Regions from separate parts of the Paenibacillus sp. AD87 genome, predicted to be linked through region 2. Evidence: riboswitches for the same ligand, from Rfam matches in the RefSeq annotation. Region 2 holds a riboswitch; each other region holds the start of a gene.
The links. Region 2 has a riboswitch for S-adenosylmethionine ahead of mmuP (S-methylmethionine permease). Riboswitches for the same ligand answer to the same signal wherever they lie in the genome.

Region 1: it holds a riboswitch for S-adenosylmethionine, as region 2 does, so the genes downstream of both, metA (homoserine O-acetyltransferase MetA) here and mmuP (S-methylmethionine permease) in region 2, are expected to answer to the same signal.
Region 3: it holds a riboswitch for S-adenosylmethionine, as region 2 does, so the genes downstream of both, gpAD87_RS00465 (methionine ABC transporter ATP-binding protein) here and mmuP (S-methylmethionine permease) in region 2, are expected to answer to the same signal.

What each region holds. Positions count from the first base shown of each region.
Region 1 covers NZ_LXQN01000007.1:4,003,111-4,008,889, forward strand. Annotated here, with positions in the region: gene mqnC (cyclic dehypoxanthinyl futalosine synthase) at 1-335, opposite strand, end outside; gene gpAD87_RS17450 (trans-sulfuration enzyme family protein) at 579-1,772, opposite strand; gene gpAD87_RS17455 (aminotransferase class I/II-fold pyridoxal phosphate-dependent enzyme) at 1,765-2,952, opposite strand; gene metA (homoserine O-acetyltransferase MetA) at 2,977-3,894, opposite strand; SAM riboswitch class I at 4,129-4,253, opposite strand; gene corA (magnesium/cobalt transporter CorA) at 4,707-5,642, shown strand; gene gpAD87_RS17470 (HRDC domain-containing protein) at 5,751-5,779, opposite strand, start outside.
Region 2 covers NZ_LXQN01000007.1:5,159,026-5,164,804, forward strand. Annotated here, with positions in the region: gene mmuM (homocysteine S-methyltransferase) at 96-1,136, opposite strand; partial or broken gene mmuP (S-methylmethionine permease) at 1,114-2,527, opposite strand; SAM riboswitch class I at 2,622-2,724, opposite strand; gene gpAD87_RS22750 (Ger(x)C family spore germination protein) at 2,790-3,989, opposite strand; gene gpAD87_RS22755 (GerAB/ArcD/ProY family transporter) at 3,986-5,086, opposite strand; gene gpAD87_RS22760 (spore germination protein) at 5,140-5,779, opposite strand, start outside.
Region 3 covers NZ_LXQN01000007.1:65,363-71,141, forward strand. Annotated here, with positions in the region: gene gpAD87_RS00445 (DUF2515 family protein) at 1-647, opposite strand, end outside; gene gpAD87_RS00450 (thioredoxin family protein) at 791-1,135, shown strand; gene gpAD87_RS00455 (COX15/CtaA family protein) at 1,453-2,376, shown strand; gene gpAD87_RS00460 (Cthe_2314 family HEPN domain-containing protein) at 2,589-3,317, shown strand; SAM riboswitch class I at 3,448-3,589, shown strand; gene gpAD87_RS00465 (methionine ABC transporter ATP-binding protein) at 3,717-4,751, shown strand; gene gpAD87_RS00470 (methionine ABC transporter permease) at 4,752-5,411, shown strand; gene gpAD87_RS00475 (MetQ/NlpA family ABC transporter substrate-binding protein) at 5,491-5,779, shown strand, end outside.

The sequences.
Region 1 (5,779 bases), 1.2 Mb from region 2:
GTTCCGCCTTGCATCAGAATCTCAGTACCATTCACGTCTTCGGTTTCTTGGATCTTCTGGAAGATGACTTCATCGGGAAGTACATATCCTTCGTCAGAGCCAGGTCTGCGGTAGAAAGCACAAAAACGGCAGTACACATCACACACGTTCGTGTAGTTGACGTTACGCCCAATTACAAATGTTCTGTATGGTTCGGGGTGCATGCGTTTTACAATCACATTGGCGGCGGCCCCGATTTTGTCTACTTCATTTGATTCAAACAGCTGAATCGTGTCTTCCAAGTCCAAACGTTCGCCCCGAAGGGCTTTATCTAAGATACGGTCTACCGTACTCATCGTAAAAAAGCCTCCCTCATGAAGAGAAAATATAATCACGATCCGTCCCAACTTGCTCATATAGATGAAAGTTTTGGTGGCAACATCGCATTTCTGTACTCCACATATCGTAACACAGGTTACATGTGAAAAAAAGCACCTTATGAGAAGGTGCTTTAAAAATCAATAAAAATGTTTACATATGCCATCTATTTCATTTCTTTTTCAGCGGGCTCTAACACCCGAGTTTCAATACTATCGACTCTACGAGTCCTGAAGTGCCTGATCCAGATCTGCAATCAGGTCATCGATGTCTTCCAGACCAACCGAGAAGCGCAGTAATCCGTCAGTTATACCCCGATCACGGCGAACCTCAGCCGGCATAGCCGCATGAGACATCATCGCAGGATAAGACAAGATACTTTCAACCGCACCCAAACTCACGGCAACAATTGGCAATTTCACACGATTAAGTACAGCCTTGGCCCGATCGCCTGAGCCTACGTCAAACGACACGACAGCGCCGTATCCGCTTGACTGACGTTCATGAGCTTCACGGCCGGGATGATCCAGCAGTCCCGGATAAAATACAGCCGTAATATCACTGCGTCCACTAAGCCATGCAGCCAGCTTCGCTGTGCTCTGTTCACTGTGTGCCATACGCGCACCCAAGGTTTTCATACCACGCATCAGCAGCCAGGATTCCTGAGCCCCGAGCACGGTTCCAAGTCCATTCTGCAATTGTTTTAGCTGTGTACCCAATGAATCCGTACGAGCAACGGCTAAACCTGCCAGCACATCACTGTGTCCGCCAAGGAACTTGGTCGCACTATGTACGACAATATCTACCCCGAGCTCGATCGGCCGTTGGTAATAAGGCGTCATGAAGGTGTTATCGAGAATGGAGATTAACTCATGTTCCTGTGCCCAGGAGGTGACTGCAGCAATATCCGTGATCCGAAGTGTCGGGTTGGATGGTGTTTCCATATAGACTGCCTTCGTATTCGGTTTGAGCGCTGCCTTCACTTCATCAATATTGGTCATATCCACAAAGGTAGTCTCAATCTGCATCCGGCTCAGAATGGAAGTAAGCAGTCGATACGTTCCTCCATATACATCTTCCGTCACAATCATGTGATCGCCTGCCGAGAACATCATGAACACACTGGAGATGGCAGCCATGCCTGAGGAATAGGCAAATCCGCGTGCCCCACCCTCCAATAATGTAATGTAATCCTCCAATGCCTGACGAGTCGGGTTACCGGAACGACTATAATCATGTTGAGGTGGATTAAAAATATCAAAATGATGGAATGTGGAGGCCTGGTAAATTGGCACACTGGAAGCCCCGGTGGTTTTATCGATTTCATCACCGAAATGCAGCAGCTTGGTATCGAACTTCAGGTCGGAATGAACATTCCGTTCATGATTGTTGGCATTATTGTTTTGCTCACTCATGATGCGTTCCCCCTTCTATCTCCTGCTGTGCAGCTGTGAGTGCATTGCCCAGATCGGCAATCAGATCTTCGGCGTGCTCGATCCCTACAGAGAAGCGCAACAGACGGTCATCTACACCTACAGCGTCACGAATTTCAATCGGAATATCCGCATGGGTCTGTACCGCAGGATAAGTCATCAATGACTCTACACCCCCGAGGCTTTCCGCAAAAGCAATCAGTTTGATGTGACGAAGCAACGGTTCAACATAACGAGCATCCTTTACTTTGAAAGAGAAAATGCCTGTATTTCCACTGGATTGTTTATTTTGTATTTCAAATCCGGGATGATCCGACAAACCAGGATGATACACTTCATTAACGGCTGGGTGCTCCAAAAGGTACTTGGCAATCGTCAAAGCATTATACTCATGCCGCTCCATGCGAAGAGCGAGTGTCTTCATGCCTTTCATCAGCTGATAGGAGTCGCTTGGAGACAACACTGCTCCAATAGAATTGTGCAGGAATGCCATTTCGGCCGACAATTCTTCCCCTTTGGTAATAATTAATCCGGCAAGTACATCATTATGACCACCCAGATACTTCGTGGCACTATGGATAATGATATCAGCACCGAGTTCAATTGGACGCTGGAAGAACGGAGTCAGTAGTGTATTATCCACAATGGTCAGCAAGTTATGGCTCTTGGCCCAGGAGCATACCGCTTCCACATCCGTAATCATCATTAGTGGATTGGTTGGTGTCTCAATAAATACCGCTTTTGTATTCGGCTGACGAATACTTTCCAGAGCTGCTAGGTCATTGGTATCTACGTAACTTGCCGTCACACCAAATCGAGACAGGATGCGTTCAAGCAACCGATACGTTCCGCCGTACAGATCCAGCGATACAATCAGATGATCCCCTTGTCCAAATAAAGCGAAAATCGTTTGCAAAGCAGCCATGCCGGAGCTACAGGCAAAACCTGCATCACCGGATTCCAACGCTGCCGCTGCTTCTTCCAACACTTTACGGGTTGGATTGGTCGTACGAATATAATCAAATCCCGTGCTTTGTCCAAGCTTTGGGTGGCGAAACGCAGTGGATTGATAGATCGGAAAATTAATGGCGCCCGTTACCGGTTCATTGATAGACCCAATTTGGGCCAATCGACTTTCGATTTTCAACTTATTGTCTTCCATTGCAGCATCCTCCTGTAATGTCGATTAGATTTGCGGACCAATATCGTAAGGTGTCTCTTGATACACATAGTAATTGAGCCAATTAGAGAATAATAAGTTTGCATGTGCCCGCCAAGTGGCCGGGGGAACACGGGAAGGATCGTCATTCGGGAAATAATGTCTAGGCAGCGCAATGTCCATGCCTTTAGCTGCATCACGGTCATATTCCCATTTCAATGAAAGAGGGTCATACTCAGCATGTCCGGTTGCAAAAATCTGTTTGCCGTCTTTGGTAGCAACCAGGAAAATACCCGCTTCCTCAGATTCAGCCAATATTTCAAGGTTTTCATTTTTTTCAATATCTTCACGCCGCACTTCCGTATGGCGGGAATGCGGGACGTTGAATACTTCATCAAATCCGCGCAGCAACTGCACATTGGATCTGTTGATCGTATGTGAGAATACGCCAAAACATTTTTCATCCAATGGAACTTTGGGAACTCCAAAATGATGGTATAAACCCGCTTGGGAAGCCCAACATATATGCATGGTCGAAGTTACATTGGTTTTGGTCCATTCGAAGATCTCCTGGATTTCTTTCCAATAATTCACGTCTTCAAAGTCCATTTGCTCTACAGGAGCGCCTGTAATGATCATGCCGTCAAAACGGCGGTGTTCAATCTCATCAAAGGTTTTGTAGAACAAGTCCAAATATTCCTGGGAAGTATTCTTGGACGTATGAGACTTCGGATGAACCAGAACGATATCTACCTGAATTGGTGTGTTACCCACCAGACGAAGCAATTGAGTTTCTGTCGTTTCCTTTGTGGGCATCAGGTTTAATATAGCGATACGTAGTGGACGAATGTCCTGCTGGTAAGCAGATGTCTCGTCCATGACAAAGATGTTCTCTCCTGCAAGTACTTCCTTGGCAGGCAGTGTGTCTGGAATTTTGATTGGCATGGTGTTTCTAACTCCTCCTTGTGCATAAATAGATGCAGCCACTGCGGATTCGATACGATTCGCATCCGTACAGTTATAGGCTGCCATGAGCTTGCCTGCAGGCGCTGAATTGCAACCACATTGCTGGCGGCAAGCTCAAGTTCCTTAGCGAAAATCACTGCTGAGAAGTCGGTGCATATAACAAAGACCTTCCTCGGATTCCGAGAAAGGTCATATGTAAATAGATATGCGCCTCTCTCATCTCTCAGTTACAACAGTGTCACTTGGACACTTGGTCGCTGCAAGAATTAGCACCGTGCGGTATACCGCCGGTTGCCGGGTTTCATCGGGCCAGTCCCTCCACCTACTCTTGATAAGATTTCGCTTTATTCAATTGTAAAAACTAGTGTGGTTCACCTTTTACTTTAAGACATTAATCCCCTCACGTCAAGGTGTAGTTCAATGTCTGTTCCTCAGGATCGGAACCGTTCATCATCCGTTGTCATACACTGCTCCAGGGCGCGAAATCGACACATTTTTGCGCTTGAAAGGACCCTGTACCAGCGGTATACTAGACAAGTGTTATAAACCCTTATGTGAGAGGTGACATATTCAATGGATGGCGACCCGAGGCCTGACTGGCAGCCGAATTCCGACAAACTGCATAGAGAATTGATATCAGCATGCCGGCAGCGGGACGTTACTTCCGTTTGATTATAGAGCGAACGCAGTCCTGACTTCCAGGCTCCGCTGCCGACCGGCTGATCTGTTCTTTTTGCGCCCATATTGATGAAATCCGCCCATTTGGCGGGTGCAGAAGGAGTAGATGAATAATGAAAATCCGGTTGGTAAATAACGGTGTATTTATTCCGGTGGACGACATTCAGCAAGCGCTGACTCCACCAGCGGAGGGGTTTTACTGGATTGATGCGGACGTAGACGATTTGGCGGTACTTCAACCGCTGTTCATGATGCATGATCTGGCCGTGGAAGACTGTTTGAGTGACGAAGAACAACGTCCGAAGATTGAAATTTATGAGAGCCATTATTTTATTGTTATTAATAGCATTCGTTTTGATGATGAAGAGATTTTTTTACGTGCCGTCAACTTGTTCCTTGGCAGACACTTTATTATCAGTGTGACCAAACAGAAAGTCAGCGAATTGCGGACATTGAAACCGATCCTATGGGAACAGGAAATCAGTACGCCTGATAAGCTGCTTTATCTGCTGGTTGACTTGATTGTTGATAATTATTTCACTGTCGGTGACCGAATCGAAGCGCGCATCGAGAAGCTTGAAGAGGACATTCTGATGCATACCAAGAAATCTCATCTGAATGAGATTATCGGGTTGCGCAGTGAGATTTTGTGGCTGAAGAAAGTGCTTGGACCTCAGAAAGAGGTCATTAACACACTCAATAAAAAAGATCTGCGTCTTATTGATGATCAACTGCAGAAGTATTTCAGTGACATTTATGAGAATGCTGTGAAAATATCCGAAACCTTTGAGACCTATCGCGACTTGATGGGGAACTTACGAGAAGCTTACCAATCCAGTATCGCCAACCGTGCGAATGAAATCATGCGTGTGTTCACCGCCATTACCACGGTGTTCATGCCGCTGACCGTTATCACTGGCATCTATGGGATGAACTTCACGAACATGCCTGAGTTGGACTGGAAGTATGGTTATTTTGTGGTCATTGGCCTGATGGTTACACTGGGCCTGAGCATGTTCTTTATTTTCCGCAAAAAAGATTGGGTTTGAAATAGCAAAAGACGAAGCGCTCCACATTTGGAGAAACGCCTCGTCTTTTTTTTTATTATTCGCTTAATGTATGACAACCTGTATGACAACTAACGTCCTATTTCCAATCTAGCCTGCATTTTGCTCCGTCTCTGTAT
Region 2 (5,779 bases):
AAAAAGCCCTCACCAATCCAGTAATGGGTCGTGAGGGCTTCTTTATATTTGGTTGTATCTCTAGCTTTTCGGGGTACAACTCTACATCAAGTCTTTTAATTCCGCCACTTCTTTGCAAGTTCACCAATCTGATGTGGCGTCGTGCGGCAACAGCCGCCAATAATTTTTGCACCCGCAGCAACCCACTGTTCCGAAGCATCACTCATACTGCCACACGTTCCCTGTCCACTCCACGTCTTCGTTGCAGCATCGTATACTTCTCCCGAGTTCGGATACACAATAACAGGTTTGTCGCTGGCACGGCTGAGAATACTTACGGCTTCTGTCACCACTTCCATGGGAGCACAGTTCAGGCCAATCGCAGCAATCTGCGGCTCGGAACCAAACAATCGTGCACATGTCTCAATCGGCGTGCCTTCGCTGATTGCCGTCCCGTCTTTTAAAGAAAAAGATAACCAGGCATACGCATGAGGAAACTCCTTCAGTAAATCAACCAGCACCTGTGCTTCCTGCAACGAAGGAATCGTCTCAAACGCCAGAATATCAGCACCCGCTTCAATCAGCGCCGCCATACGCGGACGATGGAATGCAACCAACGTCTCATCCGACACGCCGTAGTGACCGACATACTCCGATCCATCAGCTAGATAAGCGCCGTAGGGCCCAACGGATGCAGCAACCATCGGTCGTGGCCGAGCCAAGACCCCTGTCTCCAAGACATCAGACGTTTGTTGTGCCGTTCCGAATACCAGATTGCCCTCCGGTTTGACTGCCGTGTTTTCAAATCCCCCGTCCTGCACTTCTGCCCATACGTCATCTCTCGCCTGTGCAGCCAGTTCCACCGTCTTGCGAATAAGGTCCAACGCTGCTTGCTCGCCGATTCCTCTCTTGCGGAACCCCTCCACCGTCGCCTGATAACTGGATGTAATTGCACAGTCGGCTCCTGCGCGGAAATAATCCGCATGGACCTGAACGATAACATCTGGATTCTCGAGCAATACACGAGCCGACCATAGTGGATCATCCAGATCACACCCATGCTGTTCGAGTTCCGTGGCCAGCGCTCCATCCAGAATCATGACCGGATACTCACGCAGGATCTGTTCTATGGGATTAGTCTGTTGTACTTGCGTCATGTACTTGTCCTCTTTTCTTATTCACACGTTCTGTCAGATAATAAACTGCGTAACACACTGCGATGAATGGAACTCCGCAATACAGCGCTATTCGCTGTGTCGGGTCAAAAGCAATGCCTATACATGAAGCCAGACACAATATAAACGAGATAATAGGCACCGCTGGATACAGTGGCGTACGATAGACAAGATCTTTGACCGCATGTCCTTCCCGGATATACTGTCTGCGGAACATATACTGTGAAGCACTGATGCTCATCCATACCGCAACGACAGCCAGACCTGAAATGGAGACCAGTGTAATATACACGGTACCTGGCACAATGATGCTGGACAGCAGAGCCAGTGCACCACCCACCATACTGATCAGAAGCGCATTCAATGGTACTCCGCGTTTGGTCAACTTGGCAAACCACGGAGAGATCGTTCTCTTGTCAGCCAGAGACCAGAGCATCCGTGAAGATGCATAGAGGCCCGAATTGGCAGCAGAGAGAATCGCCGTCAGAATAACAAAGTTCATAATGTCTGCTGCATAGGGCTACTCCCACCCGCTCCATTACCGCTACAAACGGACTTTCCAATACACTGGCAACCGACATCGGCAACAAGGCCGAGAGAATAACAATCGTTCCGATAAAAAAGATAATTAAACGCCACAGTGTGGTATGGATCGCTTTTGGAATCGTCTTCTCCGGATTCTCTGTTTCCCCGGCAGCAATCCCAATCAATTCGGTACCCGAGAACGCAAAGTTTACGGCAAGCATCGTCATTAGTATCGCAGTAGCCCCATTGGGGAACCAACCAGATGCTGTAATATTGGATAGAAACGGTGCAGGTTCCGAATCTGCCATTGGAATAATACCGAACATGGCTGCGCCCCCAAGAATAATGAAGACTAAAATTGTAAGGACTTTAACTGCGGAAAACCAGAACTCCGATTCCGCAAAAAATTTGACGGTCAGCGCGTTGAACAGGAAGATCATAAGAGCAAACAATGTGCTCCAGATCCAAACATTCACTGAAGGAAACCAGCGCTGCATCAACAGCCCGGCCGCTGTAAATTCGGAACCGAGGGCAACCGTCCAAGTGAGCCAATACAACCAGGCTACAGTGTATCCTGTTGCTGGTCCAATATATTTTGCCGCATAGCTATGAAACGCCCCTGTCTCTGGCATATGAACAGAAAGTTCACCTAGACAGAGCATGACCAGCTAGACGACAATCGCTCCGATCAGATAAGACAGAATGGTACCGATCGGTCCTGCCTGCTGGATGGTATAACCCGAACTAAGAAAAAGACCTGTACCAATGACACCACCAAGTGAGAGCATGATTACATGACGTGCCTGCATTTTGCGCTGAAAATGCCCTGTATCTTTGTTGTTATTCATGTCTGCTCCCCTACTTCTTCATCCAGAAAACAACAAAACAAAAAGACACACTCTTCCTGAAGAGTGCGCCGTTACTGACAAATAAAAACAAACGCTCCTATCTATCAGGCTGTTCACCCGCTGGAATTAGCACAGTATCCTTCAGATCTGTTGCTGAGGTTTCTAAGGGCCAGTCCCTCCACCTCTCTGGATAAGAAAATGATTTTTTATAAATATAGCGATCTATCATGTTTGTGTCAACTATTAAAAAGAAACGTCTCTCTTATTCCGTCGATGATCCCTGATTTGTGATTTTAACTTTAATATCATACGTGATCGGAATTTCACTAAACGTTTCGTCCCAGTTATTTTTAATTTTCTTCCATACCCGTGGATATTTGATTCGCAGCTTATCGCCAAACCCTGCTGCATCCACCTTGTAGACATCCTGCATTTTGTGAAGCAATTGATCTACCTGTTGTTCAGCCATATGACTGAAGTCCTTCTCTAGACCATCCAGATAATGCTCGGAACCATGCGCTTCCGGAGCTGTCCAATTTTCCATAAACCAGCCGTCTGATTCAATTTGAACATGAAATGAAATATCGTCGCCCTTAACTGTGGGAATAATTTTCGATTTTATGTGTTTAATCTCGTAGGTTATGGTGCTGCCGTCTTTGTGTGTATACGTCTTAACGACGCCACCTTTCGCTTTTCCTTGTACCCAGGATAGTCCCTCCATGTCCGTCTGATTCAGACTTCCGATCCATCGGTTCGTTTTCCCGCTAAAAATGGCCGCTCCCGAAAACTTGTGTTCCCCCTCATAGGAGATGACATTTTGCAGCAAATAGCTCGACCCCGATTGCATGGTTGCATCCAATTTGGCGAGTGACACTGGTGGCAGAATTTTATTGGTACGATACACATTGTCCACAAGTCCGGTAAGGTAGAATGAAGGAATCTCACTGGGATCGTTGGACGTCAATGCATCCAGTGCCCTGCGATCACTGACAACAACCAGACAGCTTGGCCGAATATCATTATCACGCAACACAAAATCAAGCAGTTGATCCAGTCTGAATTTCCGGGCCACCTCGGAGGACACCACGATGACTTTCAGATGATGTCCAATCAGCGGCCGGTCTCTTCTCAGAGAGAACTGACGAAATATCTGTATAACTGAATCGCCTGTTAATTGTTCGTTAAAATAGGACTTCCCTGCTCCAGGTGATCCTTGCTGGCTCTCTTCCTTGGATGATCCCTTAGGAACAATCTGAACCGTAGCTGTGATATTATTCCTTTTCGGATAGTGTCCACCCTGTTCATTCACACTCTTCTCAAATTCTGTCTCTTTGGCAACATCAATACCCAGTCCCACGTACACACTAAGATCCTCAATCTCTTTGCTGCTCCAGCATCCAGAGGTAAACAACAGCAGCATTAATCCAGGCAGCAATAGCGCTAATCTGACCTTGCGACTCATGCATACTTCCCTCCTTTTTTGCGGAGGATGCTAATCAACAGCAGGACTGTAGGCAGAATTCCAAATAGGTAAATGGATAAATTACCCACTGCATCCCCCAGTTGAAATGTTTCGTTCACATCCTTGGGAATTAAGGCGATGATATAAATTACAGGTAGCAGGATAAACATGGCGGGTAAAATTTTCTTGCTTTTGAACAACTGGGCACAGCCAACGGTAGCTGCATAGTGTGTGATCGAAAAGGTCGAGAAGATTTGCATGATCCAGATCACGAGCAGCAGCGATTCAAAACGCTCAAAGATCAATCCCTGTAGCTCAAAGCTTCTCATCAGATCCAGGGTAGGCCACGTTCGAGTTTTCATGCCTTCAATGGAAAGACTTCCGATTACCATAACTACCGTAATTAAGTAGATGCCTGTCGGAACGAGCGTACCCCACATTACCGCTTTGATCCCTTTTTGCGGGTGCTGCATATAAGCCATGATGACAAACATCACTTCATAGCCTGTATACGCAAGCAAAGTTGACTTAAGTCCCTTGAATACCGGCATAATCCCTTCTCCCAATACGGGCCTCAGGTTATTAATTTCAAACAGTTTGCTGCTAAGCAAAATGGCAATAACAAAAATGATAAGTGTGATGGGCAAAATAATCTCGAATAGACGTGCTACTGCACCCAGGCCACCTGAGTTCAAATAGATGCCCACCCACATGAAGACCATAACAATAGCCCAGACCGGTGTTCCTTCCAGCAGATAAAGTCCGGTTACTTCTGCCATAACCCGAATTTCAAATGCCGAAATGACCAGAAAATAGATAATCGCAACCGCTCCCAGTATAAAAGCAATCCATGAACCTGTTATTTCCTGAACAAACTGAAAACCCGTTTTGCCAGGAAATCGTCGGCACAGGATGACGAGCATAATGCCTATAAACGTGGCGATTAGCCCGGATATGATGATGGAGATCCAGACATCCGGTGTGTCTACTGCCTCAACCGTAGTACGCGGAAGTGTCAAAATCCCAGCGCCCAGCATGTAATTGATAATCATGACTCCGGTCTGGGTTGTCGTCAGCTTATCCGTGGGACGATTCACGTTATCACCTCTTTGCTCTGGTTTAAAATGTTTATGTTAATCTTGCTATTCATCTATTTTTTGCGATCCGGATCGGTAGGGTTCATCATGCGCGGACGCCGCCTCATCATTTTTAATGGTGCACGGATCAGCAAGTCCTTCCATTCGCTCAAGCTATACGGAACCACTGGGCTGACATAGGGAACCCCAAAGCTTTTCAGGCGCACGAGATGGCTGCAAATAAGCAGGAAGAACATAATCACCCCGAATAATCCAAGCGCCGCTGCACTGAACATGCCTGTAAAACGCAAAATTCGCAGTGTAATTCCAGCACTATAGGTAGGGATGGAAAATGAGGAGATCGCCGTTACCGCAACTACGATGACGAGAAATGGACTGACAATACCGGCCTGTACGGCTGCATCCCCGATAATGAGACCACCGACGATGCCCATCGCCGGACCGATCGGTTTGGGCAGACGGATACCAGCCTCACGCAATATTTCAATGGCTGTCTCCATAATGAGTGCTTCAATAATGGAAGGAAACGGTACACCATTTCGCGTCTCAATAATGGTCAATGCCAACTTCGTGGGAATCAGACCAGGATGAAATGAAATAAAGGAGATGTACAAGGCAGGAGCAAATAGCGCAATCATGGCTGCCAGAAAACGAAGCATGCGCAGAAATGTGCCTGGTATCCAGCGCTCATAA
Region 3 (5,779 bases), 5.1 Mb from region 2:
AGCCAAAATCGTTCCCAAAATGGCGTCATGAACGCCGATACATGAAAATGGGACAATAAATGAAAACAGCTCCTGCCGATCCGGCGGCTGTTCATATACAACAGAAGCTGGGGATAGGCATCCTGGAAAATGAGGGCATTGCATCGCTCCAGTAGTCGATACATATGCTCACGGTCTGTTTGATTTTGCAGATTGTGCATAAGGTCACTCTGGAGATCGGTCATGTGATATCCGCCGTTGCGGGATACCATATGGGCAAGTAGGGCCCAATGCAGCTCTGGATACTGTTCGTAACATTCCAGGTATGCTGCTGTGCGAGTGATGTTACTCCGGTTGTTTTCCTGCGTTAATGTTTTGATTTCTTCCAGAATAATGCAGTCCTCTTCACAGACCAGTGCACTGAGCGTATTTCGGGCAAAAGAACTCTCGTTTCCAGGCAATAGGCGCTCCACTTCAGCTTGTAAGGTAGCAGCCATGTCAGAGTCCCAAGCCATATCACGCAAGGGATGACGAAGCTGTGCAGAAGCCTGCCAAGCCGCCTGTTTGCCCCTCCACACTTCCCGGGCCGCACCTGGGATGGATCGGACCATCTGTAATATCGACCCATGATGGGCAGGCTCGGAGGAATCCGATTTAACGGAAGTCATGACATGACCTCCTTTCTTTATAATCTGATTACGGTTGTAGTTTAGGAAGCTGTTGATGTCAGTATGCGCCGAATATTTGACTTCCACTCCGCAATTTGCTTCACTTAGAGGATAAGACAAGGTATAGAAAGGAAGATGTTGTAATGGAAAAGATTACATCGAAACCGGAATTTGATGTGGCAATCCAATCTCCGCGTTTGACTGTAGCTGTATTTAAGGCAGATTGGTGTGGTGATTGCAAGTACATCGATCCGTTTATGCCTGAAGTTGAAGAGAAGTTTGCTCGTGAGCTGAAGTTGGTTGAGGTCGACGTAGATCAGGTGGGTACAGTGAGCGAAGAGCAAAATATCCTCGGCATCCCCAGCTTTGTAGCTTACACAGATGGCCGGGAACTTGTTCGTTATGTGAACAAACTGCGCAAGTCGAGAGAAGAGATTGAGCAATTCCTGCAGCGTGCAGTTGAGGTTTATAACACGATTCATAAATAAAGCATGACAGGTTAACCATGTTAAAGGTTATAATTAAAGGAACGCCATTTCTCTTGAAATAGGGAAGTGGCGTTTGTATTTTCTGAGTTTTCGGGAGAAACTAACGTTGTAATAATGTACATATTTGCCGATGACCTGCCGGTCAACTTCTCGACAGACGTTAACATTTTGTCACAAAGCGCGGCGTCAATGACACATTTATCCGGTATAATGAATTTAGTTGTGAAATAAGTGTCAAAGTATCGAATCAAGCGGAGGATGTAGTTCTTCGCCATCTTAAACCAACAGCGGGTGAGAAAAAATTGAAACACTTAACCTTGTTTAAATGGTTAACCGTATTAACCTGTCTTGTCATGTTTCTGGCCACATTTGGCGGAGGCGTTGTGACCCGAACGGAATCGGGCCTCGGTTGCGGCGCAGAATGGCCTTTATGTAACGGAAAACTTGTGCCTGCACATACTGTTGCCTCACTTATTGAATTTTCCCATCGCGCCGTCAGCGCACTGGCAGGGCTGTTGTCCATAGCCTCTTTTGTAGCATTTTTGCGTTTTGGCAAATCACGCCGTGATCTGCAATTGTTTTCATTGTTAACGCTGATATTTGTTATTGTCCAGGGAATCATGGGTGCTTTTGCCGTCGTATTCTCCCAATCTTCCGCAGTCATGGCACTGCATTTCGGATTTGCCTTAATCGCTTTTGCCAGCTCCTTAATGATGGCGCTTGGTATTCGGCAGGAGGCTCGCCATGGTGGATTGGAACGACTGAATCGATATCCGCGAATCAGCAAGGGCTTCCGAAATCTGGTGTGGTTTTCCACGATCTATACGTACCTCGTGGTATATACTGGAGCATTTGTGAGCCATACGGATTCTGCTGGAGGCTGTTCAGGCTTTCCGCTCTGTAACGGGCAGATTATTCCTGAGCTCTCGGGAGGCGTAGCTGTTGCTTTTGCTCACCGGGTGGCAGCTGTTTCATTAGTAGTCGTCATTGCAATCCTCGGTCATTTTGCGTATCGCAAACATCCGGATAACACGGAATTAAGAGCACTCGGTGTCATTTCTGTTGTGCTGGTTTTGTTGCAAGTGGTCATTGGTTTTGGACTGATGCTCACGATGAATCGTCCGGAAGTGTATATGTTCGTGGCGCTGGCGCATATGCTTGATATTGCTATTTTGTTCGGTGTATTAACCTATATGAGTTTCCTGGTGTACAAGTTGCATCGGCCCGTTAACCGGTTCTGATATATCCGAATTATTGTAGTTCAGGGATAATCCAGTGAAGTTCACCATCCGATGATGTACATCATTGGACAGGTGAACTTTGTTTGATGTCAGGCGTGTCAGGGCACCCTATTGTAAGCAGCGGTCATACGTTTACTCTGATTCCGATTTTGTTTAATATGATAAATTATTATTAATTTGATGATCTGCAGAGTGGAAAGAGGAGGCTATATATGCTGCGAACGTTGCTGGGTGAAAAGCCGCGTAAGAACGAAGGCATACTAAAGGACGCGATGGAAGCGATGGCGGATACCCTTGAGCTATTTCAGCGACAGATGCATGTGGACCATGATCCTACCCATGATTTTCGTAAACTGTATATATGGACCCAGGGACTGATCTCTTCGCTGGATGAATTGGAGCAAAGCTGTTTTGCAGCTTCCCATTTCCGTCAGAAAGTCAAAGCGGGCTCTACGGATGATATGACATTACCAGAAAAAGCAGAGTATGCCCGTTACGTCTATTTCTATAAGGATGGCTTCATCCGATGTTTTGCCATTCTGGATAAGTTAGGTACAGTGTTGAATGAAATATTTGAGCTGAATACAACCAATGTTAAAACTCATTATTCTTATTTCACCGTATTAAGACAGTTCGGATATGATAAGCTGCATTATGTTCTTGCTAACGAACTAATCCGGATCAAGGACTCTTATCGTGAGCCAATGAGCAAATTGCGCAAACGGCGAAACATGGAGATTCATTACATGAATTCCGAAATGCAGGATGATCTGTGGCAGCTGCACCAGACTTTGCAAGGGAAAGTGAAGCTGGAAGACCTGGATCAGCATCTCTTGGAACTCCGGCAGGGTGTGGATATGGTATGTGAGACGTTAAAAGCAGCGTATGGCTACATCAACGAGAAGTGGCATAAGCAGGTAATGAATCAACCGACGAACTGATTGGATAGTAATATTTGCCTTTGACAAATCGGAATACTTGGATTATACTGAGTTCCTGATCGACAGTTAGATGGAATTAACATTTATGACATTAACATTATAACTACTACTGAACTTATAAATTAAATATTTCTTATCGAGAGCGGCGGAGGGACAGGCCCGATGAAGCCCGGCAACCGATTTATAACTGCATGACAGCTGTGTCATACTTTATAGATGTTAGGTGCTAATTCCTACAAAATGGTGCAAGGCACGATTTTGGCAGATGAGAAGGTATAATCTTTCACGTGAAGAGCCCTTTTTGTTTCTGCAAAAGGGGCTCTTTTTTTGTACGATGAAGGGGAGTTTTCCTTTCATTCGGGTAAAGATACATGTAGGCAGTGGGAAGGAGCAGTAATTTTGATTGAATTAAAAGGTTTAACCAAGAAGTACGGTAAAGGTTCAAAAAGTACGACGGCCTTATCGGAACTAAATTTGAATATCCGCAAGGGTGAAATATTCGGAGTTATCGGTCATTCCGGTGCAGGCAAGAGTACATTGATCCGTTGTATCAATTTGCTCGAACGCCCCACGGCAGGCGAGGTTTGGGTTGATGGAATCAACCTAACCGATCTCAATAAGTCCGATTTGCAACAACAACGGCGTAAGATCGGCATGATTTTTCAACACTTTAATCTGTTATCCTCAGCTACGGTATATGACAATGTGGCTTTTCCTTTAAAGCTCGTTAATACGCCCAAGGCTGCAATTGATCGAAAAGTGAAGGAAATGCTCGCATTGGTTGGACTGGAGGACCACAGCAATAAATATCCGGCCCAGCTGTCAGGCGGACAGAAGCAAAGGGTAGGTATTGCGAGAGCGCTCGCGAGTGATCCGAACGTGCTGCTGTGTGATGAGGCCACATCGGCACTTGATCCCCAGACAACTGATTCGATTCTGAAGTTATTGCTGGATATCAATGAAAAGTATAACCTCACGATTGTTCTAATCACCCATGAGATGCACGTGATCCAGAATATCTGTGATCAGGTGGCGGTTATCCATCAGGGAGGCATCGTGGAGCAAGGGCCAGTGACGGAAGTATTCCTCAAGCCGCAGCATGCCATTACGCGTGATTTTATGATGCGGGACCATGAGGTGGGAATTGCATTAGAAGAGACCGCTCTGGCGAGTGCAGATGTCTCATTACAGACGAACGGAGCTTCTAAGCTTGTGAAAATATCCTTCCTGGGCAATAAAACCTATGAGGCGATTTTGTCCAGAACGGTTCGCAAAACAGGAGTGGATTTCGCCATTTTGCAAGGCACCATTTCAACGATCAAACAAGTTCCCTATGGACAGCTGACCGTTCGGTTTGAGGGGCAGTCAGATGAGATTAATCTCACCATTAAAGAGTTAGTGGATCAGGGACTTGATGTGGAGGTGCTTCGTTAAATGGATTTTTCAACAGTACGTTGGGAAGAAATCGGTAAGGCTTCAATTGAAACACTGCAAATCCTGGGGGCATCGGGCCTGTTCACGATAATCATTGGTTTGCCGCTAGGCGTATTGCTGTTCATGACGGCAAGATCGACTTCAATCCAGTCTCAAGTGGTGTACACGATACTATCGTTTATTGTAAACATTCTGCGATCAGTGCCATTTATCATTCTGATTGTTGCACTCATTCCGTTTACGCGTTCACTGGTTGGCACAGCTACAGGGGTGCTGGGCGTTATACCACCGCTCGTCATTGCCGCAGCTCCATACTTTGCCCGGTTGGTGGAAACTACACTGCGTGAAGTGGATCGTGGCGTCATTGAAGCGGCACAGGCGATGGGAGCTTCAACTGGACAGATTGTGCGACGTATACTTCTGCCAGAGTCATTGCCGGGTCTGATAGCTGGTATCACCATTACAATCGTAACCCTCGTTTCCTACACGGCGATGGCGGGGATGGTTGGTGGTGGAGGTCTGGGGACATTGGCAATCAACTACGGATACTTCCGTTATCAGAATGAAATTATGATTATATCTGTTGTATTTATGATCATTCTGGTGCAAGTGCTTCAGATGGCAGGCGATCGTTTAGTTAAATGGTTCACCAGGAAATAACACATATATAGCATTTGCCTGAATCGGTATCGACTTGGGGCAAAATGCAAAAAAAATTATTGGAGAAGGGGTTTTACACATGAAAAAATGGTCTTTTGCTCTACTTAGTATTATGCTGATTGCGGTTCTAGCGGCTTGCGGAAACAACAAGGATTCCGACAGCGGCGCTGACAATGCTGGAGGCGCACCGCGCACCGTAGAATTGAAAGTGGGAGCATCACCTACACCACATGCGGAAATTTTGGAAAGCATCAAGCCCGAACTCGAAGCTGAAGGCATTCGCTTGCAAATCGTGACTTTCAATGATTATGTTCAACCTAACCAACAGCTTGAAGATAAACAACTGGATGCGAACTTTTTCCAACACC